Desulfitobacterium hafniense DCB-2: one gene and its partner. The protein of the gene in region 2 interacts with the protein of the main gene of each other region in a pairwise test. Links are inferred from orthologs where the notes say so. Each region holds a gene or a part of one and is shown on either strand. Other genes may lie near its edges. The genes, in order: dnaX and DHAF_RS11940.

What was found.
Region 1: the proteins of DHAF_RS11940 (region 2) and dnaX interact in binary tests that used the Escherichia coli proteins (3 or more experiments, as listed by UniProt). The link is inferred for Desulfitobacterium hafniense DCB-2 from one-to-one orthologs.

Annotation. Positions count from the first base shown.
Region 1 is NC_011830.1:43,096-57,857, reverse strand. The notes cover bases 7,854-10,827. They hold dnaX (DNA polymerase III subunit gamma/tau), read right to left. Parts: upstream 10,186-10,827; coding sequence 8,521-10,185; downstream 7,854-8,520. Other genes in these bases: DHAF_RS00260 (aspartyl-phosphate phosphatase Spo0E family protein), read right to left, coding at 10,825-10,827; DHAF_RS00275 (YbaB/EbfC family nucleoid-associated protein), read right to left, coding at 8,166-8,498; recR (recombination mediator RecR), read right to left, coding at 7,854-8,155. Outside these bases: DHAF_RS00305 (spore germination protein), read right to left, coding at 1-1,012; DHAF_RS00300 (demethoxyubiquinone hydroxylase family protein), read right to left, coding at 1,232-1,714; DHAF_RS00295 (ATP-binding protein), read right to left, coding at 1,780-3,132; nifJ (pyruvate:ferredoxin (flavodoxin) oxidoreductase), read right to left, coding at 3,307-6,837; DHAF_RS00285 (pro-sigmaK processing inhibitor BofA family protein), read right to left, coding at 7,215-7,469; more of recR, read right to left, coding at 7,559-7,853; more of DHAF_RS00260, read right to left, coding at 10,828-10,995; DHAF_RS00255 (TIGR03943 family putative permease subunit), read right to left, coding at 11,103-11,966; DHAF_RS00250 (permease), read right to left, coding at 11,968-13,542; DHAF_RS00245 (CobW family GTP-binding protein), read right to left, coding at 13,547-14,584; DHAF_RS00240 (Fur family transcriptional regulator), read right to left, coding at 14,671-14,762. UniProt on the Escherichia coli protein: Part of the beta sliding clamp loading complex, which hydrolyzes ATP to load the beta clamp onto primed DNA to form the DNA replication pre-initiation complex.
Region 2 is NC_011830.1:2,589,062-2,605,022, reverse strand. The notes cover bases 1-4,173. They hold DHAF_RS11940 (DNA polymerase III subunit alpha), read right to left. Parts: upstream 3,774-4,173; coding sequence 201-3,773; downstream 1-200. Other genes in these bases: DHAF_RS11935 (DRTGG domain-containing protein), read right to left, coding at 3,925-4,173; coaD (pantetheine-phosphate adenylyltransferase), read right to left, coding at 1-174. Outside these bases: more of DHAF_RS11935, read right to left, coding at 4,174-5,238; DHAF_RS11930 (alpha/beta-type small acid-soluble spore protein), read right to left, coding at 5,375-5,581; DHAF_RS11925 (metal-dependent hydrolase), read right to left, coding at 5,920-6,621; DHAF_RS11920 (glycosyltransferase family 4 protein), read right to left, coding at 6,664-7,710; DHAF_RS11915 (tRNA (cytidine(34)-2'-O)-methyltransferase), read right to left, coding at 7,767-8,234; DHAF_RS11910 (Lrp/AsnC family transcriptional regulator), read left to right, coding at 8,507-9,004; DHAF_RS11905 (aminotransferase class I/II-fold pyridoxal phosphate-dependent enzyme), read left to right, coding at 9,001-10,164; DHAF_RS11900 (hypothetical protein), read right to left, coding at 10,284-10,766; DHAF_RS11895 (DinB family protein), read right to left, coding at 10,800-11,309; DHAF_RS11885 (C39 family peptidase), read right to left, coding at 11,900-12,526; DHAF_RS11880 (hypothetical protein), read right to left, coding at 12,710-13,411; DHAF_RS11875 (IS1182 family transposase), read right to left, coding at 13,670-15,274; tRNA epoxyqueuosine(34) reductase QueG, read right to left, coding at 15,457-15,961. UniProt on the Escherichia coli protein: DNA polymerase III is a complex, multichain enzyme responsible for most of the replicative synthesis in bacteria. This DNA polymerase also exhibits 3' to 5' exonuclease activity. The alpha chain is the DNA polymerase catalytic subunit.

The DNA of each region.
Region 1 (14,762 bases), 2.6 Mb from region 2 along the record:
CCTGATGAAACGTGGTTACAGCAATATACAGACTGGGGGCCAAAAGGGCTATAAAGGCTCCCCAATAGCGTATCGTACGTACAATAATGACAATCATCGCTCTTTGATAATAATCGTCATTGACTTGCATAAACATAGGCAGGGTAACCGGCACGATCAGGGCCGAAGGAGTGCCGTCCACCATGATGGCCACCCGCCCCTCCAAAAGCTCTGCGGTTACAATGTCGGGCCGTTCTGTATTGGAGATTTGGGGAAAAGGAGAATAGGGATGATCCTCGATCAACTCCTCCAGCATGTCTCCGGAAATCACCGCATCGGTTCGGATACGGCTCAGTCGTTTAAGCACCTCTCCAACCACGTCCATATTGGCGATAGTCTCCACATAAGCAATCACCACATCCGTTTTCGAAAGATCGCCGATTTTCATGGAAAGCAGCCGCAGAGATGGATGCTTGATCTTTCTTCGCAGCAGGGAGGTGTTGGTCCGCAGGGTCTCATTGAACCCCTCCTTAGGTCCGCGGATAGAGGATTCGTTTTGGGGAACGCCCACCCCCCGGTCTGACCAGCCACGGGCACTGATGACAAGGGCCTCCTGGCTTTCCTTAATGAAAAGAACCGCATCCCCGGACAGCATCCCATCAATGGCCTCCCCCAAGCGACCGATCTTCTTCACTTCATTGGCTGGCGTGAAAAGATCCAGCAAGCGATCGTTGACATTTTTTAGAGTCATTTCCTGAAAGACCGGATCATCGACGGCTTCGACCATGATCACCCGCAGGATATAAGCATCTAATAAATCTTTATCAACCAAACCATCCACCATGCCAAGGGAACAGGGTATATCTTCTTTGCCCCGCAAAATGAAATCACGAAAAATAATATCGCTGCTTTTGGATAATTCTTCTTTAATCCGCGCAAAAGAAACAGGCTTATCCCATTCTTGATCGATAGGAACCTTATGAACCACCCGGATTCTCTTCCGATAAGGACGCTGAGTAAGTTCTTTGATCATGGTGAAAAAACGTTTAGCCAAAACGACCACCCCCTCCTTATGTGCTTATTGTCCTCGGAAAGCTTTTCTCTTATACACCCATGCTGCATTTGCAGGGTTTTCAGCACTGCAGACCAGCCCCTTTCCAGGCTAAGCCTATAGAAAAGGAGATAGAATCCTTTCCTAAATAGATAAGATTCTATCTCCCCAATTTTGATTTAATCTTGGCCAGGGAAGGAATTATAGTGTCTCGATCTTGTCTTCCATCAAATTCTCCCTCAGGGTATCGAACAATGCCGTATGCAGATGCTCATCCACAAAATTATCTTTCAGCTGGCTGCAAAGATCCCCGCCGGGATCCTCTCCCCCTGCCACCAGATCCTCAATTAATTTCTTATAATCGCTCATAGCCTTTCTTTCCAGTTCCATATTCAGCTGCAGAGTTCTCTCCAGGCCGGTTAAAGACATCAGATTGCCTAAGGACATGCCGAGGATGGGAGAAACCACTTCTCCCAGCAGGGTAGGCTTGGCGCCTAAACTCGTAATGCGGGCGGCCACATTATCCACATGGGACTGTTCTATGGCGGCCACTCTCTCAAAGACCTGCCCGGCATAGTGATCTTTAAACTGCTTGCTTTGCACCTTATATAGCTCCACTTGGTTCATCTCCAAGCTGTAGAACCAATTCAGCCTTCGTATCAGATCTTCCTGGTCCATATCCATCTTCCTTCCCCTGCAGAAGCTTTTTTACACACAATTTATGGTAGTTTAACTCGGATGGGGTGGAATTATTCTTTGGGCTGATCCGTTAAAGCCATACCGATCAGCTTATCTGCATAATCAGTTATGAACAGTGGGATATTCAGCAAATCACCGTCCAGCCGTAAATTATTCAGGGAGAAACGGACACGAAGTTTTACTTTGTCACCGTATTTTTCTTTAAACTTCTTCAGGCTCCTGCTCTCCACATTGGTTTCCGATTTAACCTCAACAGGAATTATCTCGTTTTCTCTCTGAATTAAAAAATCCACTTCATGCCGTGGGTTATCCATCGTCCAGTAACGAGGCATGGCCTCAAGCTGATTGCGCAACGCCTGAAGCACGTAGTTCTCGCTGAGAGCTCCTTTAAACTCCACAAACAGCCGGTTCCCTTCACCAAAAGCCGAAGGGGCCAATAGGGACAATCGGCGCAAAAGCCCCACATCCACCAGATACAGCTTAAACGCAGCCAGGTCATCATAGGCGGAAATCGGCAATCCTGGGGCACTGCTGCGGTATATCTTATAAGCAAGGCTGGCATCGCAAAGCCACTGCAGTGCCTCCTCATATTCCCTGGCCCTGGCCCCTTCCTTGACAACTTTATAAATAAATTTTTTATTTTCCCTGGCCAGCTGTGAAGGCAACGACTTCCAGATCAATGATATTTTAGGAAAGTCTTTGGGGTCAGGATGCTTGGCAAAATCCCGTTCATAGGCCCCAAGAATATTGGCCAGCACTTGTTGCACCAATTCTACATCCCGTTCTTCAGTCCAGGAACGAACAGATTCCGGCATCCCACCCGTCACAAAGTACATCTTCAGCTTTTCATAAAGAGGATTAAAAAAAGCATCAGGAATCGGTTCAATTCTATCTAAGTTGTCAAGGTAAGAGACAAAATTTCCGTCACCGTTGGCCAGCAAAAATTCCGTAAAGGTCATCGGCCCGATTTCTAAAAAATCCACCTTGCCGACCGGAAAAGAGGCAGGCTTGGACAAGGCGATGCCCAGAAGGGAACCGGCACAGGCCACATGATAGTGAGGGGTGTTTTCGCAGAAATATTTAAGGGTATTTAAAGCATTGGGACACTCCTGGATCTCATCAAATACTATGAGGGTAGTCCCAGGCTCTTTGGGATTAATGATCTGCCCGCTCGCCATCATCAAGTTTTGTAAAATGCGTTCCACGTCTTTGGTGTTTTCAAAGAACTGCTTATATTCCGGATGCTCATCAAAGTTAAAATAGGCTAAGTTGTTATAATAGCGTCTGGCAAATTCTTTGAGCAGCCAGGTCTTGCCCACCTGCCGTACGCCTTTCAAAATGAGTGGTTTGCGATGTTTGGAGTTTTTCCAACGCAGTAAATCCTGCATGATGATCCTTTCCACAAGGCTGCCTCCCACACTTTTATAAGAATTTTACGTTTTAAAATCACATTTATATAAATTATTATAACCATTAGCCTGGTTTTAAGTCAATGTACCACTGCCTGCTTATAATTTTATGACCGTGCAAAAAGAGCGGGCCAAAGCCCGCTCTCTTACTGCAATCCAGGATGAATCTTATTCGTATTTGTAACTTGCCAAGCGCTTATAAGAATCCAAGCGGACCTTCGCATATTTCTCGGCACCTTCAAAGAGCTCTTCGGCAGATTCCGGGAAGGTGTTGATCAAGGAGGTGTACCGAACTTCGCCCATGAGGAAGTCACGGAAGGAAGCTGTGGGCTCTTTGGAATCCAGGGTGAAAGGATTCTTGCCTTGATCTTCGAGATCGGGGTTGAAGCGATAGAGATGCCAGTAACCGGCTTCAACCGCTTTTTTCGCTTCGGTAACGCTCTTGGACATACCGGACTTCAGGCCATGGTTGATGCAAGGAGCATAAGCAATGATGATGGAAGGTCCTTTGTAAGCTTCGGCCTCTTTCATCGCCTTGATGGTTTGAGCCATATTAGCACCAAGGGCTACTTGGGCCACATAGATATAGCCATAGCTCATGGCCATCATACCCAGGTCTTTCTTGCGGATCTTCTTACCGGCAGCTGCGAATTTCGCCACAGCAGCGCGGGGGGTAGCCTTGGAAGATTGACCGCCAGTATTGGAGTAAACTTCGGTGTCCATAACCAGAATATTGACGTCGTCACCGGAAGCCAGGACATGGTCTAAACCGCCGTAACCGATATCATAAGCCCAGCCGTCACCGCCGACGATCCATTGGGATTTCTTGACAAGATGATCTTTTCTGCCTTTAATATCAGCGATCAAAGCGCTGTCGCCTTCGTAAACATCCAGAGCGGCACGAACCTTAGCGGCAGCAGCTTTGGAAGCATCGGCATCATCCATGCCGGCGATCCACTCTTGGAACGCTTCCTTCATGTCGGCGCTGATTTCGGTTGCGCAAGCTTCTTCCATCAACAGAGCCAGTTTTTCCCGCTGTTGACGCACGCCAAGATACATACCGTAACCGAACTCGGCATTGTCTTCAAAGAGGGAGTTCGCCCAGGTAGGACCTTGTCCCTTGGCATTGACAGTATAAGGTACGGAAGGAGCACTGCCGCCCCAGATGGAGCTGCATCCGGTGGCGTTGGCAATCATCATGCGATCGCCGTAAAGCTGGGTGAGGAGCTTAACATAAGCTGTTTCTCCGCAGCCCGGGCAAGCGCCGTTGAACTCGAGGAGAGGTTGGGCAAATTGGCTGCCTTTAACGGTGGTGATATCAAAACGCTCAGCTTTGTTGGTCACAGTCAAAGCATATTCCCAATTACCGGCTTGGGCGGCAGTTTGTTCAGCCGCATCCTTCATGACCAAAGCCTTGCCTTTAGCCGGGCATACTTCAGCGCAGTTGCCGCAGCCTGTGCAATCCAGCGGGCTCACTTGAACACGAAGCTGGAGGCCGTCGGCTTCCTTGCCAAGAGCTTTCTTGGTCACGAAGCCTTCGGGAGCATTGGCCACTTCTTCTTCATTCAGCAAGAAGGGACGGATAGCCGCATGAGGACATACATAAGAGCATTGGTTACATTGGATACACTTTTCAACATCCCATTCAGGCACGATTACAGCAATACCACGCTTCTCATAAGCAGTGGTGCCTACGGGAACCGTTCCGTCTTCACGGCCTACAAAAGCACTGACAGGAAGGCTGTCCCCTTCTTGGGCGTTCATAACATTTTGGATTTTGGCCACATACTCGGGAAGATCTGCGGCAGCAGCTGCTTCAGCTTGGGCGGGAGCAGCGTCGGCCCAGGAGGCGGGAACCTCAACCTTGACCAGGGAATCCGCACCGCGATCAATAGCGGCATTGTTCATATCAACGATGTTCTGTCCCTTTTTCCCATAAGTTTTGACCACGGATTCCTTCAGATAGCCGAGGGCTTCTTCCACAGGAATAACATTGGCGAGCTTAAAGAAAGCGGATTGCATAACCATATTGATACGGGAGCCTAAACCGATCTCCCGGGCGATGGAGACTGCATCAATAATGTAGAGTTTAATATCATTCTTGGCGATGAATTGTTTCATGGAAGCAGGAAGCTTGTCTGCCAATTCTTCAGGCTGCCATTGGCAATTCAGGACGAAGGTGCCGCCTTTCTTCAGACCTTTGGTCAGATCATATTGACCGACATAGGCTTGGTTATGGCAGGCAACATAGTTGGCATCGGATACATAGTAAGGGGATTTGATGGGTTTTTTACCAAAACGAACGTGGGAAATGGTGATACCACCGGATTTCTTGGAATCGTATTGGAAATAAGCCTGAGCGTACATAGTGGTGTGGTCACCAATAATTTTAATCGCTTGCTTGTTGGCGCCAACGGTACCGTCAGAGCCTAATCCCCAGAATTTACAAGCAATAGTGCCTTCAGGAGCGGTGCTGACAACTTCATCTTCCGGTAAAGATTTGAAGGTAACATCGTCCACGATACCGATGGTGAAGTCATTCTTTGGCTCAGCTTGGGCAAGATTCTTGTAAACAGCCAGTACTTGGGAAGGAGTTGTATCTTTGGAACCTAAACCATAACGTCCGCCCACGATCACAGGCTTGATTTCATGATTGAAGAAGGAATCCTTCACATCGAGATAGAGAGGTTCGCCAGTGGAACCAGGCTCTTTGGTCCGGTCAAGAACGGCGATGGCCTTAACGGTCTTAGGCAGAACCTTGAACAGATATTTAGTAGAGAAAGGACGGAAGAGGTGAACCTTAACCACGCCCACTTTTTCACCTTTTGCTACTAAATAATCCACAGTTTCTTCAATGGTATCACAAACAGAACCCATGGCGATGATCACACGCTCAGCATCTTCAGCACCATAGTATTGGAATGGCTGGTATTCACGGCCGGTGATCTTAGCGTATTCGTCCATATAATGGGCCACAATATCAGGAACAGCATCATAATAGCGGTTGGATACTTCACGGCCTTGGAAATAGACATCGGGGTTTTGGGCAGTACCGCGCAGAACAGGGCGCTCAGGATTCAAGGCATTGTCCCGGAAAGCCTGGAGAGCGTCACGGTCTAAGAGTTTTGCCACATCATCATAATCGGTTACTTCGATTTTTTGAATTTCATGGGATGTACGAAACCCATCGAAGAAATGAACGAAAGGAACTTTGGCTTTGATGGTGGCTAAATGAGCAATAAAGCCCAGGTCTAAAGCTTCTTGAACATTATGTGAAGACAATTGAGCAAAACCGGTAGCTCTTACGGACATAACATCCTGGTGATCACCGAAAATGGACAGCGCATGGGTAGCCAAAGCCCGGGCACTGACGTGGAAGACGCTGGGCAGAAGTTCGCCGGCGATTTTATACATATTCGGAATCATTAAGAGCAGACCTTGCGAAGCTGTATAGGTGGTGGTAAGAGCACCAGCCTGAAGGGACCCGTGAACTGCACCGGCAGCTCCTGCTTCAGATTGCATCTCAACAACTTTGACAGGTTGACCGAAGATATTTTTCTTGTTATGGGCAGCCCATTCATCTACCAATTCAGCCATCGTTGAAGAGGGAGTGATCGGGAAGATGGTTGCTACTTCTGTAAACGCATACGACGCCAGAGCAGCAGCTTCGTTACCATCCATTGTCTTCATTTTTGCCATTTGGTACATCCTCCTAAAAGAAAATTTAATAAAAGGGTTAAAAAAGAGATTCTTTTTTAAGGAAGTTCTTTTTCCACCCAAACCTTGCTTATGTAAAGCAATGAATAAAGATGAGAAAAAAGGGGTTAATGATAATCTTTCGGAAATCAAATGATTAAATTTTCGCAAAAATTCTATAAAAACGAGTTGAGGGAACTATTTCGGTAGTTAGACCGAAACGTCCCCTGCAGTCAGTATCAGTATACTCTCGGCTGGATAAATCCGTCAAGACGTAAAATGGAGCTAGATGAATAATTATGTAAAAAAACCGCCATAAACGAAAAAAATCACATTTAAAAACCCTAATTCTCCCCTAAAACCCTTTGAACTTTTCAAGGTTAAATGCCCAGGACCTGCAGGCCCACCAAAGCCACGACTCCCGGAAAACCTAAAAGACCTACCAAAGTTATGGTAAATACGTTAATAGGAATACCAAATCCGACAACACTTAATATCAAGTCGAAGAACCACAGGCCCACGATTCCTCCCAGGATGTGAATCCCCGCCTTTAAAAAGGTGTTGGGTTGACCTAAGCTGCTCTTAACCACCAAGCCGATCAATAGAACGAATAAGGCCAAAAAAATTAAGGTCATGATAAGCCCTCCTTTACCACTACTAGTCCAAATTATGCAGAAAGTGGACAAAGAAGAACATTATTGACCTTAATTTTTTGAGATCACCCTTAGATCTGGCGACGGCCTTCTAAAGCACGGGCGATGGTAATTTCATCGGCATACTCCAGATCACCGCCCACCGGTAAACCATGGGCAATCCGTGTTACCTTGATTCCCAAAGGCTTAAGCAGCCTGGATAAATACAGTGCCGTAGCTTCTCCCTCTACCGTGGGGTTCATAGCCATGACGACTTCCTGGACTCCTTCTAAACGCCCTAAAAGCTTGGAAATCGTCAGCTGCTCCGGCCCGACTCCTTCCAAAGGAGATATGACGCCATGCAGGACATGATAAAGCCCTTTAAATTCTCTTGTTTTCTCTAAAGAAACCACATCCCGGGGCTGCTCCACAATGCAGAGCAGGGTACGCTCCCTTTTCTCCCCGGTACAGATGGGGCAGGGATCATGATCCGTATAATTACAGCATAGGGAACACTGCCTGATTTCCCGCTGAGCTCTGATCATGGCTTCCGCTAGGTTTTCGGCCACCTGGGGTTGCTGCAGCAGGTAAAAAGCCAAACGACCCGCCGTTTTCGGTCCGATCCCAGGCAAGCGGGATAAACCTGTAATCAAATCGGCCAGGGGTTCAGGATAATTCAAAAAATCCATACTTCCTCGCTTAGAAGAGACCGGGAATTTTTAAACCATTGGTTAATTTGCCCATTTCTGAGGATACAAGCTCTTCTACTTTGCGCAAGCCTTCGTTGACTGCGGCTTTGACCAGATCCTCCAGCATTTCCACATCATCGGGATCCACAGCCTCTGGTTTAATTTTTAACTCCACCAGTTCATTTTTACCATTGACCACGACCTGAACGGCCCCCCCGCCCACTGATGCCTCAACTGTGCGGGTCTTCAGCTCCTCTTGGGCCTTCGCCATTTCTTCCTGGAGTTTCTGAGCTTGCTTGAGCATATTGCCCATATTTCCCATACCGCCGCCTTTAAATGCCATTTCAAATACACTCCTTACACTATTATTCTTCAACAATCAATAAGTCCGCCCCAAATAAATCGGCCGCTTTTTTGATCATCGGATTTTCCTTGGTTTTTTCAACATGTTCTGAATCCTTAGGGTCTTTTCCATATTCATTTTCCAGGAGACTTTGCAACCGATAGGCTTTGCCCAGGCTACTTTGGAGAACCTCTTCGATGGTTTCCCGGTTTTCCTTCTGATTGACCTTATCCCGGTGGAAAGACAGACCTTCCTTAAATACGATAACCAGACTATCCCCATCCAATTCAACAGGCTTGCCTTCCATCAAAAAAGCATGGGTGGATTTTTTGCGTTTTCTTACTTGCTCTAAAATATCTCCCCAGCGGCCTTGAACCTGTTCAATGGACAGAGCAGCGGTTTCTCCCCCTTGGGAGATTGCCGGTTTATCCTGGAGGGGGGGTAATTCAGGTTTTTTGTGACCCGGCGGCTCTGAGCTTCTCTCATTGACCTTTTTGGGGAGTTCCCCTTTGCTTTCCTGGCGGCTCTTCCCTGTAGAAAGGTTCTTGATCTCCTCCTCTAATTCCTGCAAGCGTTCCAGAACTTGGGGAGATTCCTTGCTATAGCCGGGCTGAGAGTCATAAATCACCTGAACTAAGAGAAGTTCCGCCGCTAAACGGGCATTGGCGGCATATTTTAATTGACTTTCCCCCTGCAGCAGAATCCCTATCCATTGCAAGAGGGTTTTGAGCCCCAGCTTTTGGCATTGGTAAGCCAAATGCTCTCTAAGGTGAGGCGCAACCTGAGGAAAGGCTTGAGTCGAAGCATAAAGCAAGGCCTGCCGCATATAATCCAGCAGCTCGCGAATGATCTGTCTGGGATCCATCCCCTGATTGATGCCTTCCCCTAAACACCCCAAGGCCTTGGCATAGTCACCGGTCAGGAGGTGATCCACAAGCTGGGCGCTGAACTCTTCCCCAACCATGCCCAGGACCTGATAGACCTGTTCTACACCCAGTTTCCCATCCAGCAGGAGACACTGATCCAGAATACTCAGGGCATCTCTCAGCCCTCCCTCCGATTTTTGGGCAATAATCTGGAGGGCTTCCGGCTCCACATCCCGGCCGATGGTTTGGCACACCTTATCTAAATGGCTATGAATCTGTTCCAAAGGAATCCGGTGAAATTCAAAGCGTTGCACCCGGGAAAGAATGGTTAAGGGGATTTTATGTACCTCCGTGGTAGCCAGAATAAATACCACCCGCTCAGGAGGTTCCTCCAGGGTTTTGAGAAGGGCGTTGAAAGCTTCGGTGGTTAACATATGAACTTCATCAATAATGTAAACCTTATATTTGCTTTCCCCGGCACTTAGGCGAACCTTATCCCGCAAATCACGGATTTCATCGATACCCCGGTTGGAGGCGGCGTCGATCTCAAAGACCTCCATAGCGCTTCCTTGATCGATGCTCAGACAAAAAGCACATTGATTGCAGGGTTCAACACCCTCCCGGTGCTCACAATTTAATGCCTTGGCCAGGACCTTTGCCGTAGTGGTCTTACCTGTTCCCCTCGGTCCGCTGAAAAGGTAGGCGTGAGCTACTTTGCTCTGCATAAGGGCATTTGTCAATGTCTTGGTGACATGGTCCTGCCCTACCATATCTTTAAAATTTTTCGGTCTCCATTCGCGGTATAAAGCCAAATAAGCCATTGGGCTCCCCCTTCCGCTATACTCCCCCGGAAGTAGATTCTGTGGTCCAGTCCAAGCTGCATGAATGTTGATAGTGGAAAAAAAGATGGTCTTAGACCACCTTTATATGATAAATATTTAAGGCCGTGCACCTTTACTCGAACAGACGCTTCCGGACGAATCCGGGATTCACTGCTCAGCCTAGGCGACCTTGCGGCACACAGAGTTTGCTCCTTAGTGCTGCTTCCGTCAGGACCTGACACGGTTCGAAGTGCTCTGTTGCGCAAGACCCAGACCTCATCACAATTAGCCCCGGCCGCTCCACAAACGCTGCCCTTATGCAGGAATTCCACCTCGCTAAAGCGGGTTGCGAGTACAAGGATCCGCTACCTCCCCGTCTAGCACGGCCAAATCAATTATAACAAAATAAAAAGCCAAAGTCGAATGCGAACGGATCCAACTTGGCTGAATTGCATTTTATGGCGGAGAGAGAGGGATTTGAACCCTCGACACAGTTGCCCATGTACTCGCTTTCCAGGCGAGCGCCTTCGACCACTCAGCCACCTCTCCGTGTTCGTCTTGCCAAAAAGACTATGAAATTTGGTGACGAAGCTTATTATAAGCTAACATTCAGGACATGTCAATAAAAGACGAATAAAATCACCAAAAAGACAGCTGTGTGTATTTATTCAAACGCTGATATTGATTCAAAAGGTAATCCAGCTCTTGGCTTAACTCGACAACTCTTGCATCAACTAAGCTGCGTGTCGTTGCATATCGATATAATTTTTTGCGAAGCACCTCGATCTTCTTTAATAACCTCTTTTCCACATTAATTCCCCCCGAAATTCCTTTCAAGAAGATTTTAATCGATTCACAGGCAAATAACAACGAATTTTAATCCATAATAAGGAAAACAAATGTCGAAAAATTAGAGATCAATAAGGATAGATATAACCTTCCACAGCCTCTGCCGGTGTAATTTTCGTTACCCTAATCTGGGGTTCATCAGATAGCACACCGTCATACTCATGCTGTCCCAGCGTAAGGGTTCCTTCAACCGTCACCCACGACTCTGCCTGGAGCTGGTCAGCCTGATCATATTTACAGAGTATCCCGGCAGGTGCCAAATCCCCAACACAGCAAGACATCATCAAGCGGGCCGGCACAAATTCATCTTCCTTAAGAAATTCAGGATCATTGAAAACAAATCCCGTCATAACCACTGTATACCCTTGATATTTCTCTATATTGGTATACATTTCCGTAAGCCACATGCTGAAATCTTCATGGGCCACTGTGATTCTTTTATTCCCCATATCCAAGCCGGGCAGCTCCGAGACATAGGCACCGGCCGGCAATCCGGCAAGGGGTTCCTGAATAATTTCAGCCTGTACCTTATCTTCCGGAGATGAAGCATCCTCTATAGTAATAGAAAGGTCGTTCTGCATGCTCAAAGCGCTTTGGCCGGAACGGTTGGAAAAAGCGCTGCCGCCGATATAATTGCCGGAAAGATTGGACGCGCTGACAGGGGCATGGGGAAGCAACAGCAATACGATGGGGATCACCAACACAAAGCAGTGGGCGGAGCGCAGTTTATGCTGGGGGCGAAACAATCTGCCCAAAGCGGTCAAGGCCCATACACCCATGACGATGGACGTAAAATAGAGATAGGGCTTCAACCGGGGTGTGACATAAGTAAGATATTTTTCACTGCTCACCAAATAAAAGATCAATCCCCCAAAAACACAATAGCATAAGAACTCCAGAAAGATCTGAGGATTAAATGCTTTGGCCGGCATGTTACATCCCTCCCCAATTAAAAAACAGAAAGACCAAAACAAAACATATACTCAAGGACGTCAGCAATAATCTAACGATGAAAGCTTTAGAAAATCCCGAAGAGAGCATCAGGACATTTTTGATATCCATCATCGGCCCAAAGACCAGAAAGCCCATAATTGCGCCCATGGGGAACTGATTGGCAAGACTGCGGGCGATAATCGCGTCGGAGGAGGAGCACAGGGAAAGCACAAAGGCCATCACCATCATAATTAAGATGGAGACCGCCAAACCCGCCCCATCCTGGGCCTTGGTAAACAGGCCGGTTCCCATGACCTGAAACAGGGCGGCGATAAAGCTGCCCATCACTAAATATTTGCCGACACCGAAGAACTCCGCCTGGGAATGACGGATGAACAGACCGGCTTTTCCCTTGAAGGTTGTGATGGATTCAACATCATCATAACAGCCGCAGCTGCATAAAAGCCTGTCAAAAGCCCCTCCGGCCAATACCGAACCCTTGGGCGGCCAGAAGCCCATGGTCAGCCCGATCAGAACAGCCGCTACAATACCAAAGAAAATCCGCCCGACCACGATTCCCGTATTGCCGCTGAAGGCATAATAGGTGGACACGATCACCACCGGATTGATCACCGGGGTAGCGGTCATAAAGGTGACAGCCACCGGGAGGGGAATCCCCCGGCGCACCAGACTCCGGAAAACGGGAATAGAAGCGCAGTCGCAGACCGGCAGACAGAAGCCCCCCAGAATGGCCACCAGCATGCCCATGCCGATGGATTTGGGAAAGCGGCGCTCAATAAAGCTTTGGGGGATAAAAACCTGGATAGCGGAGGAAAGCAATACCCCGATCAATAAAAAAGGGACCGCTTGCAGGATAATCCCCAAAAATACATTGACAATGGTATTGACCGGGATCTGCGCCCCCTCCAGGACCGGCTTGGCCATGAAGTACAGGGCGCTCATGGCGATAACCATGAGCAAAAAAAGATTGACCGGATGCTCTTTCTTTCCGAAAAGCTGCTTATAGAGCTCCTGATACTCTTTTACCTTATAGAGGGGGACCCCGGGATTGAGCCCGTTGACGAGGCGCCGAATCCGGCGGTAAGTAACCGCCGAATCCACATTGCGCATCACGACGAAATCGCTGTTGGCAATCTGTTCCGGCAAAGAGGCTCCTGTCCTGCCCAACAGATTTTCTATGTTCTCCCCATCGGCAATATGCACCACTTTTTGAATTTGGCAGAGGCCGCGCAGGGAGGGGTGCAAAAGCAATGACTGCAGCTCTGAAAAAGGAACGACACCGTTCCACTCAATCCAAATCTCATCGAAGGGTTGCTCCTCTATGCTGCTGCAGATTCGTTCGACGATTTGCTCGGGCCGCTGCTCCAGAATTTTTTTGGGGACGCTGAGCTTATAGCAATTGAGGTGCCGCCCCTGAAATTCCTCTTCACCAGACTCGAATTGGATGACGAAGGCCCTGACATCCCGCCAGCTATATTTGTTCAACAGGTTATTCAAAAAGGTCGTCTTGCCGGCATCCAGGAAGCCGGTCACTACATAAACCGGTATCGCCATCCCATCACTCCCCGCTAAAAATAGCGCACAGCTCCTGCCGGTTGAGGTTGCGGCCGATGATGCAGAGCATATCGCCCCTGGCGTGGCAGCCGGTGATCCGAATATCCCCGGGGAGATATTGCAGGTTTAAATAGCCTTTGGGGCCGCGGACGATGCCTTTAGCCCGCAGAATCGTTCCTTTGGCACTGTTCTCCATTTTCACGACCTTGGCCTTTAACTCTTCAGTATCAAATACCCGCTTTGTCCGGATAGTGACGGTATCAAAGACATCTTCCGCCCGGCTGTTATGTTCACATCCCTCTTGGTGGCTGCAGTCCGCTGCATGATCATGGCTATGATGAGCATGGTCATGGTCATGGTCATGATGATTGTGGTCATGGCTATGATGGTCGCGATGGTCATGATTATGCTCATCATGACCATGTCGGCATCGGCCTGGAAGCCTGTGCTGCTGACGCTGCGGATTCAGGAGTTCCGCCGTATTGATTTGAGCCCACGGCTTGGTCAGGACTCTTCCCTGAGGGTTCAGCTTTTTGACTATTTTTTCCCCATCCCCTAGTTTAGCGGGGAAACTTTCTGAGCGGCTGAACACAACCACATCGGCGTTGCGAATCTGATCTTCGAAAAATTCGCCAAAGTTGTCAAGATGCATTTGGCAGCGTTTCACATCCACCACCGTAATTTTGCCCTTCACCTTGGCGTGGAGCACAATACGCGGATCGGAACAAGCTTTCATAACATCGGAAAGCTTGCCCACACCGGAAGGCTCAATGATAATTTTATCAGGGTGAAAACGGAGCAAAAGATCCTTAAGGGCTTTCACGAAATCGCCGGAAAGACTGCAGCAAATGCACCCGGCACTGATTTCTTTGACTTCCACACCGCCTGATTTAAGCAAGGCCGCATCGACGCTGATCTCACCGAAATCATTTTCGATCAGAACCACCTTTTCCCCCTGGAAAGCCTCTTTAAGCATTTTTTGGATTAAGGTGGTTTTGCCTACTCCCAGAAACCCGGAAATAATATAGATTTCTGTCCCCATCGATACCCTCCTCTTCTTTTTTCTATCTATAAACTATATGCCTGTACACAGGAAATAAGCCTGGAATCAGGTGAGAAGCTGCATTATTATTTAACAGAGCATTCCCGGCAGTAGCCATACACTTCTAAATTATGGCCCAGGACCCGGAAATCATCGTCCTCGATTTTCGGGATAAATT
Region 2 (15,961 bases):
GGCAGCGGTCTCCAGGAGCTGAATACGTTCTTCCAGGGAAAAAAGGGTGGTTTTATTGCTGTCTACAGCTACGGCAACGATCACTTCATCGAAAAATTCCGTCGCCCTTTTCAGTATATCCAAATGCCCATTGGTCACGGGATCGAAAGTTCCGGGATAAATTGCTATTCGCACTTGTCCTGCTCCTTTTCGCATCGTTTTTACATGGCATTGACCTTCCATACCACATTGCTTTCCCCTAGTATGTTTGACAAGGCCTGAACCAATTCCTCCAAATCATTCACCCAAAGTTCCCGGTTTCCTTGAATCAGTTTTTTATCCTGCTCAAAATAGAAGAGCACCGGATGGGTTCCCGAATAATGACGCAGGATCGGCAGGGCCTCTTCGAGAAGAGGCGTCCCTTCGTAAGGAAATCTTAAGTAAAGCTTCCGGGCAGGTACTGCACCGGGCTTCGCGGAAGGTACTGCACTAAGCTTCGGGGGAGACTGGGTTGAGGGCTGAGTTGGCGGCTGGGTTCGAGTCTGAGCTTTCTCCCGGGTCTGAGTTTTCTCGTAGTCCTTGTACCCTATCGGTTTAGTTCGCTCTGCCCCATTCTCCAGATCCGTGATACGCTCCGCAAAAATCTTGCGTTCATCATCCCGGATGTTGTATCTTCCTTCCACCACCACGACCTGATCCTCCGTCAAACGGGCACTTTGGGCAAAAATCCGCGGGAACACCAAAACATCTATAGTTCCGGTTAAATCCTCCAGCACAAAGCTGGCCATCATTTCCCCCCGTTTGGTCACGGTGGTGCGGTATCCGGTGACGATTCCCCCCAGGATGACCTTCTTTTCCTCATCGCCTTCGAGACAGGTCAGAATATCCTCAGAGACAGCATTCTTTAGCTTGGGAAGAACACTTTCCAGAGGATGGCCGCTGAGATAAAGACCCAGATATTCCTTTTCCATCGTCAGGAGTTCTCGAGGAGAATATTCTTCGACATCAGGGAGTTCAATCCCTTCATCCAAGTCGTCCCCAAAATCGAACAGGGAAATTTGTCCGCTCTCTTTATCCCTTTGGCGCTGCTGGGCTATCTCCAGGATAGAATCCAAGGCTAAGAGTCCTTGGGCCCTTTTACACAGCAAGCTGAAAGCTCCGGCTTTGAGGAGGCTTTCCAGGACCCGCTTATTGAGGACCTTGGCATCCACACGAATGCAGAAATCATAGAGGGAGTCAAAAAGGCCTTCCTGACGGGCCTCAATGATTTTCTCCACCACATTGACCCCCACATTGCGGATAGCCCCTAAGCCAAAGCGAATGCCCCGGCCTTCAATGCTGAAGCCCACCTGACTGTACTGAACATCCGGAGGGAGAATTTCAATCCCGCTTTGCCGGGCTTCATGAATATAAAAGGACACCTTATCCGCCGAGCTCATCACGGTGCTGATTAAAGCCGCATTAAACTCCAGCGGATAGTTGGCTTTAAGGTAAGCTGTCTGATAAGAAATCACGGCATAGGCTGTGGCATGCCCTTTATTAAAGCCATATTCGGCAAACTTGGCCATCAAGTCAAAGATTTCCGCAGCTTCCTTTTCCGTGAGGCCGAGTTTTAGGGCACCGGGAATAATCTCCTCGCCGCTGGGGCTCTGCAAACCATAGATAAAGCTTTGCCGCTCTTCTTCCATGATCTCCTTTTTCTTTTTCCCCATAGCCCGCCTCAACAGATCGGCGCGTCCCAGGGAATAACCTGCTAAATCCCGGGCAATCTGCATGACCTGCTCCTGGTAGACGATCACCCCATAGGTGCTTCTGAGAATGGGCTCCAGCAGGGGATGCAGGTAAGAGACGTTTCCCCCATGCTTGCGGCGGATAAACTCTGGAATCTGCTCCATGGGGCCGGGACGGAACAGGGCGACCACCGCGATAATATCTTCAAAACAGGATGGTTTCAATTCTTTAAGTACATTGCGCATCCCCCCGCTTTCCAGTTGGAAAACACCGGTGCTGTTGCCCAGGGAAAGCATGTCAAAAGTGGCCTTGTCATCCAGGGGCAGGCTTTGCAGATCCAGCACTTCCCCCCGATTCCCCTCAATTTGCTTTAAGGTTTCCTGGATGATGGTCAGGTTGCGCAGCCCCAGGAAGTCCATTTTAAGGAGGCCCACTTCTTCCACCGTCTTCATGGGGAATTGGGTCATGGTGAAGCCTCCGTCGGAAGTCCTTTGCAAGGGGATATAGGTATCCAGAGCATCCTTGGCGATCACCACACCGGCGGCATGGGTGGAAGCATGACGAGGCATTCCTTCGAGGGAGCGGGCGATTTCATAGAGCTTCTTAATCTCCCCGTCCTCTTCCAGGAGCTTCACCAAATCGGGGGATACAGCCAGGGCTTTCTCCAAGGTCATACCTAAGTCACTGGGGATCGCTTTGGCCACTTTATCCACCCGGGCCAGAGGAATTCCCAGCACTCTGCCCACATCACGAATGGCCGCTTTGGCGCCCATGGTTCCAAAGGTAATGATCTGACAGACCTTATCGGCGCCGTATTTTTCCATAACATAGTTGATCACCCGCTCCCGGCCGTCCGGGTCAAAGTCTATATCAATATCCGGCATGCTGATCCGCTCCGGATTTAAAAACCGCTCAAAAAGCAGATCGTGCTGCATCGGTTCTACAGTGGTAATCCCCATCAGATAAGCTACCATACTGGCGGCGGCAGATCCCCTGCCCGGCCCCACGGCAATACCATTTTGACGGGCATACTGACAAAAGTCCGCCACGATCAGAAAATAGCCGGAGAACCCGGTTTGGGCGATGACTCCTAATTCATAATCCAGCCGCTCTTTTTCTTCGGTCCTTTGGTTGGGGTAAAAAAGCGGAAAAGCTTCATAGCATTTTTTTCTCAGATAGGTATCCAGGGTATAGCCTTCCGGAACCTCAAAGACCGGCAAATAATTGTCCCCGAATTTAAAGTCTACCTGACAGCGCTCCGCGATCCGGGCCGTGTTCTCCAGAATCTCCGGATGCTCGCCAAACAGCAGATTCATCTCCGCTTCCGATTTCAAGAAAAACTCCTCGCTGGAAAAGCTCATACGGCTGGCATCGGTAAGGTTCTTTCCAGTCTGAATGCAGATGAGCACATCCTGGATAAAGGCATCCTCTTTGTTGACGTAATGGACATCGTTGGTGGCTACCATGGGAATCCCTGTTCGGCGCTGCACCTCAAACATTCCCGTATTAACCCGCTGCTGCTCCTCCAGGCCATGGTCCTGGACTTCCAAAAAGAAATTCCCTTTGCCGAAGATCTCTTCATACTCCAACGCACTCTCTACCGCTGTCTCCAGCTGATTATTGAGGAGATACTCCGAGACTTCTCCCGCTAAGCAGGCACTTAAGGCAATCAGTCCCCGGCTGTGCCTTCTCAGGATATCCTTGTCCACCCGGGGTTTATAATAAAAGCCCTCGATATGAGCCATGGAGACAAGTTTAATGAGGTTTTTGTACCCTTCTTCATTTTCAGCCAGCAGCACAAGATGGCGGTTGTTGTCATCCCGTCCCGGCACCTTCTCCGTCCGCCGGTGCGGGGCCACATAAACTTCACAGCCAATAATGGGCTTAATGCCGGCCTTTTTGCAGGCTTTATAAAAATCAATAATACCATACATGACACCGTGATCGGTAATGGCCACCGAGGGCATACCCAGCTCGACGGCTTTTTTCACCAGTTTCTCAATCCGGGCCGCCCCATCAAGAAGGCTGTATTCCGTATGGACATGGAGGTGAACAAATCCCATAATCAGACCTCCTTTTTGTACTAGTGTCATGACACGTTCACTTTCAGACAAGTCATTTGGCGAAATGTGAGCGGGTCATTACACTATCCCCATTATGAAAGAAAGACCCTGATAACTCAAGGCCTTTTCCCCTATTTAATTCAACTATTAACTAAGAAACCTTTTTATCGCCCATTCTGGCGGTCATCAGGGCTTTGGCCAAAAGCTGGTTATTGGAATAGACATCAATCTCAATATTGCAGTGCTTTTTCGCCACCAGCAGCAATTTGACCGTAATGCGGACTTCCGTCCCTACGGGGATGGGCTGCAATTGATAGAAGGTAAAATTCTCTGTAATCGCATCCAGCCGGTATTGCTTGCGCAGGGCAATGTATCCGGCCATATTCATTAAGGTCACTAAAACTCCGGGACTGGCGGAACCAAATTCATTGATCATAAACCGGGTAATCTCGCCCTCGATAGTCAGGTACTCGGGGTCCTCCACATAACGGAAACCGCTTAAAATCAGATTATCCACGGTTTCACCAAACTGAGGCTGCTTCTGGATCTGCTGATAGGCTTCCAAGACGTCCTGCAAGCTGATAATGCCGATCAGCACTCCTTGGTCAACCACTGCGGCGATCTCCCAGCCTTCCCAAAGCATAATGCGGGAAATATGGGTTACGGAGTCTTCCCTGCCCACCACATAAGGGTTGGGATTCATCACTTCCACCACGGAAGTATTCATCTCGGCGCCGGCTACATCGATGGCCGTAATCATGCCGACCACGATATTCTCCTCGTCCACAACGGGAAAGCGGCTGTGGGTGGTTTGCTGTGAAAGCTCGTGCCAATCTCCTACGGTGGCACGGGTGGTCAAATAATTCACATCCTTGACCATAATGTCCTCAACTAAAATAAGCTCTTTTTCAATCAAACGATCATAAAGGGCCCGGTTGATCATGGTGGTCACGGCAAAGGTATCATAAGGGGTCTGAATAATAGCCAGATGATTGGCTTTAGCCAGTTGGATGATATCCTCCTGGGGTTCAAATCCTCCGGTAATCAGCAGAGGGGAGCCTTTCTGCAAAGCAAGCAATTGGGCATCGTGACGATTCCCTACGATACACAAAGAATTGTCTTCTAAGTATCTCTCCATGGCGTCCAATTCCATCGCCGCAATCAAAAACTTGTTGGGCGAGTTATCCAGACTTTCAAAACCGCAGAGCACAATCCCTTCAGCAATTTGCGAGACTTCACGCAAGGTTAAATCTTCAATGCGCCGTTCCTTAGCTCCTTCAATACGGATGGTCCCCACTTTGGGGATGGAACGGACATATCCTTTATTCTCTGCTTCTTTAATGGCCCGGTAAGCGGTTCCTTCGCTGACATCAAGCTCTTTGGCAATAAAGCGGACAGAGACCTTGCTGCCTACGGCAAGGCCTTCAATGAAACTTAAAATTTGTTGATGTTTCGTCTGACTCAATCGTAACGCTCCCTACTTTATCAAGCGATTTTCAGACTCAATTATACCACATCCGGTGGTCTGAAAGGCATATTCCCGGTTTTATTTTGAAAAATATTTTGTCGAATCAGCAACTGTTATATAATTCAAAGCCAAGCTAATCCAGGGAATTCTCGTTCTCCTGCTGGCTTCTGCTTTTGATGCGCTGGGTCATTAAGCCCCCGATTTTTCCGGCCTCTTTTGCTGAAAGTGAATGCCAGCCCTTTAAGCGAACCTGATCGATAAGGCCTAATTCTGCGGCAATCTCCATTTTCAACGCTTCCAGCGGATCTGTTCTTTTCAGCTTAATATGTTTACCTTTCATCAAATCATCCCCCTGCTCATCCCTTGTCCCTCGAAATACGGACAAAGGTGCCTTTTCTCAATGGGTTGTTGTTTTAGGCGACAGCGACCCTCAACATAGTAATAGCAATTAGCTGCACAAGGTCTTCGTGTCATTGTGAATCAACTCCTTATCCAAAACTTGCCAGGCGCAGAGTGTTTACCGGCAACAGCGTCCGATGAGCCGCGTTATCTATCCATCGCTTATTTAAAGCATAGATAGGTATAAAGAGAGTTTCTCCGAAACACCCATAAAAAATACCCACCTAAACGGCAGGTATTAAAACAATAACTCTATCAATTATTAATTAAATGATAAGATTAAATGATCAGAGATTGGCCAGGGGCTAAAATCTCCCCTTTGCTGGCCGGGAACTTTCTCTTTAAAAGCTCGATGAACTCCTGAGGGTCCTGCTGGATAACCGGAAAGGTATTATAATGCATGGGAATCAAATAACTGGGCCTTAAGAGGGTAGCGGCATAGACCGCTTCCTCCTGCCCCATGGTGTAGTTGTCCCCAATGGGCAGCATGGCGGCTGCCAAGGGGTGCCGCCGTCCGATCAGCTCCATATCCCCGAAAAGCCCCGTATCCCCCGCATGATAAATCCACTTGCCATCCATCTGGATCAAAAATCCGCAGGCCATACCGGCATAAGTAAAGGATTCTTCTTCTCCCGGCGGTTCAAAGACCGAGCCGTGCAGGGCTTGGGTCAAACGCACCGTGCCAAAGTTAAAGGTATGCTTGCCGCCGATATGCATGGCATGGGTCTTCGCCCCATACCTGGCACAGAGACGGGCCAGCTCAAAGACACAAATAAGAGGGGCTCCGGTCTTTTGTGAGAGTTCGATGGCATCCCCTAAATGATCGGAATGCCCGTGGGAAACCAGAATCCCGTCCAGGTGAGTGAAATGTTCCGGCCCCACATCGGCTGCCGGGTTCCCCTTCAGGAAAGGATCAATCAGTATTCTGCCCTTTTCCCCAATGATTTCGAAGCAAGCATGACCGTGAAAGCGAATTTCCATTTTTACCACTCCTTAAGTGCAACTCATCAACACTCATTATTCTTATTTGCTGTGCTTCCGGCTCATGACACTGAGCAAGGCGGTACGACGCATTAAAATGATCACCAAGAGAGCAAAATCGGCGCTCAAAAGGGCGGCCGCCCAAACCCAGGAGCCCAGGGCGCCTAATACGGCCGCCATGCCAAAGCATCCGCTCATGGCGTAAAGGAGCAGCACAGCCTGAGGCTGGCTAAAGCCGGCATCCAACAAGCGGTGATGAAGATGTCCCCGATCCGCCGTGGCGATGGAATGGCCCCGCAATTTTCTGCGGATGATGGCAAAGGTCATATCTGTCAAGGGCATACCTAAGACAAGGAGAGGAAACACCAGGCCCAGGACCGTGGCTGTTTTCAGCAACCCCATAATCGAGATTCCGCCGATAATATAGCCCAGAAACATACTCCCGGAATCCCCCATAAACACCCGGGCCGGATGAAAATTAAAGAATAAAAAGCCTAAGGCCGCACCGGCTAAAGCCAAGGTCAGATGGGCTTCTGTTACTTCATTGATGCGGATGGCCGACCAACAGAGCAACAGGGCAGCTTCAAAGCAGATCCCTGCGGCAAGACCGTCCAAACCATCGGAAATATTCACTGTATTCACCAGTCCGACAATCCAAAAAACTGCTAAGACTAAGCCAAGCCATCCTAAACCAATGGACGCAAAATCCAATTTCATCCCGATGATGGGAAGAGAAATCTGACTCATGGAAAAACCGAAGAAAAGCAAAAGGGCAGCCGCAATAATCTGCCATACCAATTTCACCATGGGGCGCAGGTCAAATATATCGTCCACCACCCCGACGATAACAATAATCGTACTGCCGAAAAACAATCCCCAAATCTGCCTATCCCATATACCCATAATGATCACGGCAATCCAGAAGGCTGCATAGATAGCAATGCCGCCGATCCGGGGAATAGGGGTCTTATGTACGCGGCGGCCTCCCGGGTAATCGATGGCTCCCCAACGTCTCCCCAGTTTCATGGACAAGGGAGTGGCGATAACGGCAATGATTAAGGCAATAACAAAGGTTAAAACAAAGGTCATGTCTTTTCCTCCAGAAGTCAAACAATACTACATCTTAAGTGAAACAGTCCTACATTCTATATGAGTCCCGGGTTTCCCCACTGGCGCAAGGCCTCATAGACCACCACAGCTACAGAATTGGAAAGATTTAAGGAGCGGGCATCGGCACGCATGGGCAGGCGCAGAGTCGTCTCCGGATAGCGTGCCAGAATTTCCGGAGAGAGCCCCTTTGTTTCTTTGCCAAAGAGAATATACCCTCCCTGTTGGTAGTGAATATCTGTATGGAGGCGTTGTGCCTTGGTGGTTGCCAGGTAGCGGGGGCCTTGGGGATTCTTGGCTTCGAATTCAGCATAGTTTTCGTAAATGTGAATATCCAGCATATCCCAATAATCCAAGCCGGCTCGTTTTAAGTGCTTATCGCTTATTTCAAAGCCTAAGGGTTTGACCAAATGCAAGGCGGCTCCTGTAGCGGCGCAGAGCCTTGCTACATTGCCTGTATTGGGGGGAATCTCAGGTTCGACTAATACTATGTTAAGATGTGCCATTAATCTACATATCCTTTCGCAATGCGCAATAAATCATCACTCTATTATACCCTAAATCTTGAAAATGCCCAAGAATGTCTCACTAATTTGTCCAAAAAAGGGTTGGATTCTGCTTAAAGTAGATTAACAATCAAGTTTTTTCGTGATATGATATTTTTTAGAATCTTCTTCCTTTCTCCCTATCCTATATAATAATTTGCATTATTCTCTCTTGTTGTATTACAGAACAGTGTGATATGATGTTTTAAAACTTAATTGAAAGGAGTTTGTTCATGCTCACACATGATGAACGTAAGCTTCTCGAACTCATTGCCAATGATTTCCGCTTATCCCTTGAAGAGCTTTCGATTCAGACCGGTTTGTCGGAAGAATTTATAGAAGAGCGCCTTAAGCAATGGGAAGAAGAAAAAATTATTGCTCAATACTGTCCACTGATCAATTGGGAACGGACCGGCGAACCCATCGTAACCGCCTTAATCGATGTTAAGGTTCTTCCTCAGAGAGGTTATGGGTTCGATAAAATAGCCCGCCGTCTGCAGAAATTCCCTGAGATCAAAGCGGTTTACCTGATGTCGGGGGGGTATGACCTTTCCCTTTTAATTGAAGGGAAAACCATGCAGGAAGTGGCCTTATTTGTGGCCGAAAAACTTGCTCCCCTGGAGCATGTCACCGACACAACCACCCATTTTATCCTCAGACGCTATAAGCAAAACGGCGTGGAACTCCTTGGGGAAGACGATAATCCCGAGAGGCTGGTGATTTCACCGTGAATCAGTACCTTTCACCGATCGCGGCCAATTTACCCCCCTCAGGGATTCGCAAATTCTTTGATCTGGTCTCAACGATGAAAAATGTAATCTCTCTCGGGGTCGGAGAACCGGATTTTGTCACGCCATGGACCGTGAGAGAGAGCGGCATCTTTTCCCTTGAGCAAGGACAAACCATGTACACCAGCAACTCAGGACTTCTGGAGCTGCGGCAGGCCCTCTCCTGGAATATGGAAAAAAAGCTGGGCCTGGAATACAATCCTAATGATGAAATCCTGATCACCGTAGGCGCCAGCGAAGCCGTCGATCTGGCGATGCGCGCCCTGCTCGGCCCGGGAGACGCCCTCTTGCTTACAGACCCTGCCTATGTCTCTTACGGCCCTTGTGCAACCCTGGCCGGTGCGGAAGTTCATTATGTTCCCACCCGGGAAGAAGAAGATTTCCGGGTGCGGGTAGAGGATCTGGAGCGGGTCTATACCCCCAACGCCAAGGTTCTGGTGCTCTCCTATCCTAATAACCCTACCGGAGCCATCATGACCTGGGAAGACTACCAACCCATTGCCAAGTTCGTCCAGGATCATGATTTGATCGTTGTGGCTGACGAGATCTATTCGGATTTGAGCTACGGCGGCAGCCATACAGCCTTCGCCAGCTTGCCCAATATGAGAAACCGCACCTTGCATATCAGCGGTTTTTCCAAATCTTATGCCATGACCGGCTGGAGAATCGGCTATGTAGCCGGGCATCATGACTTTATCCAAGCCATGACCCGGATTCACCAATACACAATGCTCTGTGCTCCCATCACCGCCCAGCTGGCCGCTTTGGAAGCGGTCCGCTCCGCTGAACAGGCTATGCAGGATATGGTGGCCACCTATGACCGCCGCCGCCGACTGATGGTACATGGCTTCCGCAAAATGGGCTTATCCTGTTTCGAGCCACTGGGCGCCTTCTATACCTTCCCCAGCATCAAAGCTACCGGGTTGACCTCGGAGGAATTTGCCAATGAGCTTCTCCAGGAAGAAAAAGTAGCCGTGGTTCCCGGCACAGCTTTCGGCCCCTCAGGAGAAGGACATATCCGCTGCTCCTATGCTTATTCCACGGAACAGATTCAGGAAGCCTTAACCCGGATGGAGCGATTCGTCAGCAAGCGCATCAAGTAAGAAGCCTTTCCTTTTACTGTATAAAGCAAACTACGCTGGAATATACCCAGGAACATCGCGTTCTTGGTACATTCCAGCGTAGTTTTATTGAGGAGCTGCTTTATGCCTTTTACTAAGCCTTATTTTTCATAAGAAATTAGGTCAAAAGACACCGTAAATTCTGCCGGATTACTTCGGATCAATGAACCAATCCGCTTTAATGTGAAAGGGATTCTCTCCTTATACAATTTCTCAAGTTCATCCAGCAATATCCTGTCTTCTCTTCGCTGCGCTACCTCATAATAAGCATAAACGGTTTCCATTTTCTCAATAAGGCTCAGCATTTCAATGTCATTGAAATATTTCATTCCTGATTTAAGGGCGGACCAGATATCCAGCCTATCCGCCAAATAAGAAATCTGTGCAAAAAATTGAGGAATCCCATTATTGGCATGACCATATAGAACTTGAAACAGGAACAATGCTCGTTGCCCGTTAGTCAACTGCATAATGATCTGCGACTTTGTTGCCGGGGCTTTCCCGCGTACTTTTCGAATAATCAGTTCGACATATATCCATATGAGTTTTTCATCATCAAGCATATGGAATTCTTGCTGGTTCATGAGTATCACCTTCAATTAAATCATATATGAAAACTATTTTGCACAGGTTCTATATAAAAATCGCCCATAACCTATTTCTGCTGCATTTTTCATTAATTCGCCATTTAACCATAATGCAGTATCTGAAAAGTTCCTATCGGATAATGGCCATTTGGCATATTGCTTTGACAAATAATCTGCGTCCGACAAATCGATTAAATATGAAACCCATTTATCGTGCAGGAAGTTTATTGTTGCTTTTGCTTTTTCAACACTTCCTGGCCAAGGAATATCCTCTTTTTTTAAGGTGCCCTTATCAAAATTATAATCCAATGCAGTGCTCCACCAATATATAATATGCCACAAAGTCCAGGCAATGCTGGGTGGACCAGACTCGTAACTCTCGGTTTCAGGCCAGTCTATACACCAGCCTTCTTCCTGCTTGTATACCTGTAGTCCCGAGGAATTGAATACCCATAACGCCTCTGCTTCCTTAAGATCGTTCATATGATAAAGATAAAGCTGCCAGCACATGTCCAGCTGAAATAATATATTCTCTTTCATGATTATACCTCTCTGTTTATACCTGCGCATTATAAAAAAATTGTGATTAGATTTGCCTTCTACTTTATTTTCTGAGCGGGAAAACGGTCTGATACAAGATTTAAAATAATATTATGCTCAAGCAAGGCCTTTAATCATGAGAGGACTAACGCAAATCCTTCTGTACAGCCAATCACTTGATCTACAATCTCATCACCATCTCCCTTAAACCCGGTATTCGAAATGCTAACGAAAGTAGCGTTATCTGGCCTTCCCGTTCCAATACCTTATCACTTTACATATAGATAAAAGAACCCGAGATTAACTCGGGTTTGTGTTTCATATGGTGGAGATGATGGGACTCGAACCCACGACTTCCTACATGCGAAGCAGGCGCTCTCCCAGCTGAGCTACACCCCCACATTTTAGAGAACTGAACATTATTATAGATCTATTTTGCCTTATACTCAAGATCCCATCTTCACCAAACCGTTGTTTAAGAGCTAATGATTTCTGCAATTCGCGGGCGGACATGGTTTCCACCTTGCTGACTAAACAAAAGGACTTAAATCGCAGTGATTCAAGTCCTGCCAAAAGGCACAGTCCAATCGTCAGATAAAGTACTCTATTGTGCTTTCCGCCGTTTTTTGCGTGATTTTATTGTATAAGATAATCGCTTCCCGGGCATCTTTAGGTCCCAGCGCATAAATTTCCGAACTTTCCTGATTAAAATAGCTAAATGGAACCTTGCGATTCATTTGCATGGGGGCATCGGCAATGAGTTCAATACCCTCTTCTTCAAAAGGCTGTTCACGATAGTATGGATCAAACAGATAAATCCATTCATTCTCGTTATCTATACCCGTCAAAAGGACATAGTGCTCTTCTCCGTAATAAAGGCGTACGACGACAACGCCTCCTTGCTGAAGCGCCATAACGATTTTACTTGTCTGGCCAATAAAAACATTTTCCTTGGTCAGATAAGCGATTTCAATGGGAAAATCTTTAGCCTTGCCGAATTGACCCAGCCAATTGCTGATAAACATCATGGCCATGGTGGAGGTTCCTTTTTTGCCGATCTCTCCCTTGTCATTGTAGACATCCAGACAATAAAGCATAATATATTTAATGACATCGGGCGGTATTTCTTCCCGTTCAAAAAGAAAGCTGATGGCATTCATCATCGTTGTTGGCCCGCAGTCGTATTCGGTCGCTTGATAACTTAACGGAACTTTCATTGGCCTCAGCTCAATTCCAGGTAATCATTATTAACTTATTATACAAATATCAAGCCATTGGAACAACCAAGCAACGATAGATCAATCAACAAATCAAAAAGCTCAGCATATAGCCAAGCTTTCCCCCCTATCTTTCATAACCAAAAGATTTATACTCAATTTTCTCCCATTTTCGTATTCGGCTTATCTGCTTTCACAGTATTTTTTATAGGCTGCTAAACGCTCACTAAGGTCAGCTGTTTTATCGTCGGTGAACCCCTCTTCGTCATCTAACCACCACAAAGCATCCTGCAAATGGGATTCATCTGCAAACTTCAGATTGCCATCCGTATTGAGCAAAACCACACTGTTTTCGAGATAAGCGTTTACCTTATGCATAAAGGCAGCAATTTCAGCGGGGTTGAAGGAAAGGTGAACCGGGCTGCCAAAATTTATATCAAAATATACAGCGTTACTGTCGACTATGACTTCGTTGCCGGATGAATCAAGAAAAAACAAATCGTAGCGATAGTGGCACATTCCCTGAGACATATAAGGGGAATAGCGCAAAAGATAGTCTGCCCCATCCCATTGGCATAGAAAAAGGGCAAGCCAGCCCATATGAGCCGTAGCAGCCTCCGTTTTCCATAGGATAGGATCTTCAGAATTGCCGATCTGCAATTCAAAATACTGTCCATTATCAAAAGCTATCACTTTTACCGTTTCCTTGATGCCATCGTGATTAAAATCAGCAATGGCTGAGAGTTCTTCCGCGATTTCTCCTCTACCGCTGGGCAATTCATTCTGTTGAGCATTGCTGTTTACTGTTGTTTCGCTTTGATTATCCCAGGCAGTGAGAGTCACTATTATTGCCACTACAATAATGGATGCAATCCACCGTTTCATATGCGCACCCCTTTGCTTTATATCGGTTTAGACGCAGAACAATACGGGCCATCGAAAACCCTTGCTTTTGATTATGAATATTTTACCATAAAAAAGGAAGAGGGTGTCGCAAAACGTTTGTGAGAAAACGTAATGCGGCCCCCTCTTTTTCTTGAGGAAAAGGCCGAACAAGAGGAAGAGAGCCTCATTTAAGCACTCTTTTGAACACAGCAAAGCAAGGGAAGACCCTTTCCCCTGTAGACCCTCTTCTGTTTTAGATCACGCTGCTTTAAGACGATGTAAATGGCTTCCACAACGCCCCGATTGAATCTTGTTGTGGAGTTTATTTATGTTAAACGCTGTAGCCAACAGCCACAGCTCAATCTGTACTTTCACCTGCCCGCGTAAGAGGAAACGTCGAAAATTCATGTCCTGCTTCAACACACCGAACGCTCCTTCAACTTGGATGGAACGATTGACCCTCAACACAATCCCTTCATCACTCTGGATTCGGGTTTCCATCGCTTGACGCTGTCTCTGAAAGGTCTTGGAGACATAGAGGTTCTTGCTGCGCTCTTCCAGGGGTTTGGGGCTTGAGCCTTTGATGCATTTGGCTTTATGAGGGCAACCCTCACATTGAGTACACGAATAGACGGTGGTCACGATAGGATAGTCGTTTTTGGACTTGGTTTTCTTTTCATAAGCCGCTTGTAGTCTGTGGCCCGCATGACAGATATAGGCATCGCTGTCTGCATCATAGGGCATATTCTCCCGTTTACCGATATCGCTTTTATACTTGCGGGTTTTGGCCCGATCATGGTTGGCGGGCTTGATGAAGGCCATCTGACCGTTGTCTTCGCACCAGGTATAGTTCTCTTCGCTCTCAAACCCTGCATCCGCCACCGGTTTAGTGTAGCCAAGGCTCTTAAGGGTTTTCATCATAGGAATAAAGGTATTCACATCACTGCGCTCCTGAGAGATGAGGGCACTGACGATGTATTCGGCATCGACGGCTAAGACGGCATTGTAGGCCGGTTTGAGCTGGCCATTTTTCATGTGGTCCTCTTTCATCCGCATGAAGGTTGCATCCCGGTCGGTCTTGGAAAAACTGTTTCGCTCTCCGAAGCTGTGGTTGTAGTCATCATAGTTTTTCTGACGAGCCAGATACCCTTCAACCGTTTCAATGGCTCTCTGCAAGGGAGATTTTCTCTTGCCTTTACCATGAACGAATGTCTGCTCACCTTTGAGAGCGTAGAGGTGTTTGCGTAGCTTCTTTAAGTCCTTGGTCCGGATCTTTTCTCTGACATCAAAGCGCAGGCCTAGTTCAGCGGCCAGTTTGGGTAACTCACGTTTCATCTTGGCCTGCATCTTGGTTTCATGGTTTTGAGTGGATTTCTTCCATACGAAACTATACCGGTTGACATCAGCTTCTAGTTTGGTACCGTCGATAAACACGCTGCAAAGGGACAGTTCACCTAATTCGGACAAGAGCTGGACCAGTTGTAAAAATAAATCCTCCATAGCATCCGTCAGGCGTTCACTACGAAAACGGGCAATGGTAGCATGGTTGGGGGCGGGAGCTCGGCCCCACAGGTACATAAAATTGATATCGCGCTGACAAGCCTGTTTCAGCTTGCGAGTGGAATAGGTCCCGTTCATATAGCCGTAGACCACAATTTTGAATAGATTCTCCGGGGAGGTTTCGATTCTCCCAAGGCGGGAGTAAGCAGCGCGCAATTTACTGTAATTCATCCTTTCCAAGACACTGCCCAGAAGCCTTACCGAATCATCGGCCGGGATTAATTCTCCAATATCCATAGGAAGAACCAGTTGATATACACTCCCGTTTGATGTATAATCTGGCCGTAAAGTATGGGCGTTCATCAACTTATATTTTACGGCAAAAGAGGGCTTCTGGCATCTGCCAGTCGCCCTCTTTTCTTATTTTTTTCTGACTGTCTTACTGCGACAGCCCCTTCAAGATAATTCCGGTGGACCTGAAGGGCATCACCACGCCGCCCGGATAATCACCGCTGGTTCACTTCCGGCACGCCATGTACTTTCTACTATTTATCCGCCTTACTATAATAAGGTTGAATCAGCTTCGGAATATCCTGCCCGGTTCGTTCTTCTTCCCAGCTTGGCAGACGGGGATCCCGGAGATTCTTTAAGGCAAGATAAGCATTCCTTTGCAGGATCCCTTTACCCCTCCAGCCGGCTGCTGTGCCTCTCCACTGTTGATTGAATTGTCTTTTCGTCAGGTTCAGGATATCCCAGAGGTCCACTCCTCTGGGGAGAGCTTTCTCCCCGCTTACATCAGGTTCCTTTCCCTCCTGCCCTGCCTTTCTCAATTCTCCTTGACGATCCTCTTTAATCTTATTCAGGATACTCCGTTTCCCTTCTTCGTCACATCTTAATCCGTTATGAGGACAGACTTCCTGGCAAGTATCACAACCAAAGATCCGCTTGCCTAAGGCTGTTCTTTGCCGCTCTGTCAGGGGTTCTTTGCTTTGAGTCAGGTAAGAAAGACATTCGTTGGCTTGAAAGTGCCTTGTTCCTAAGATTTGAGCA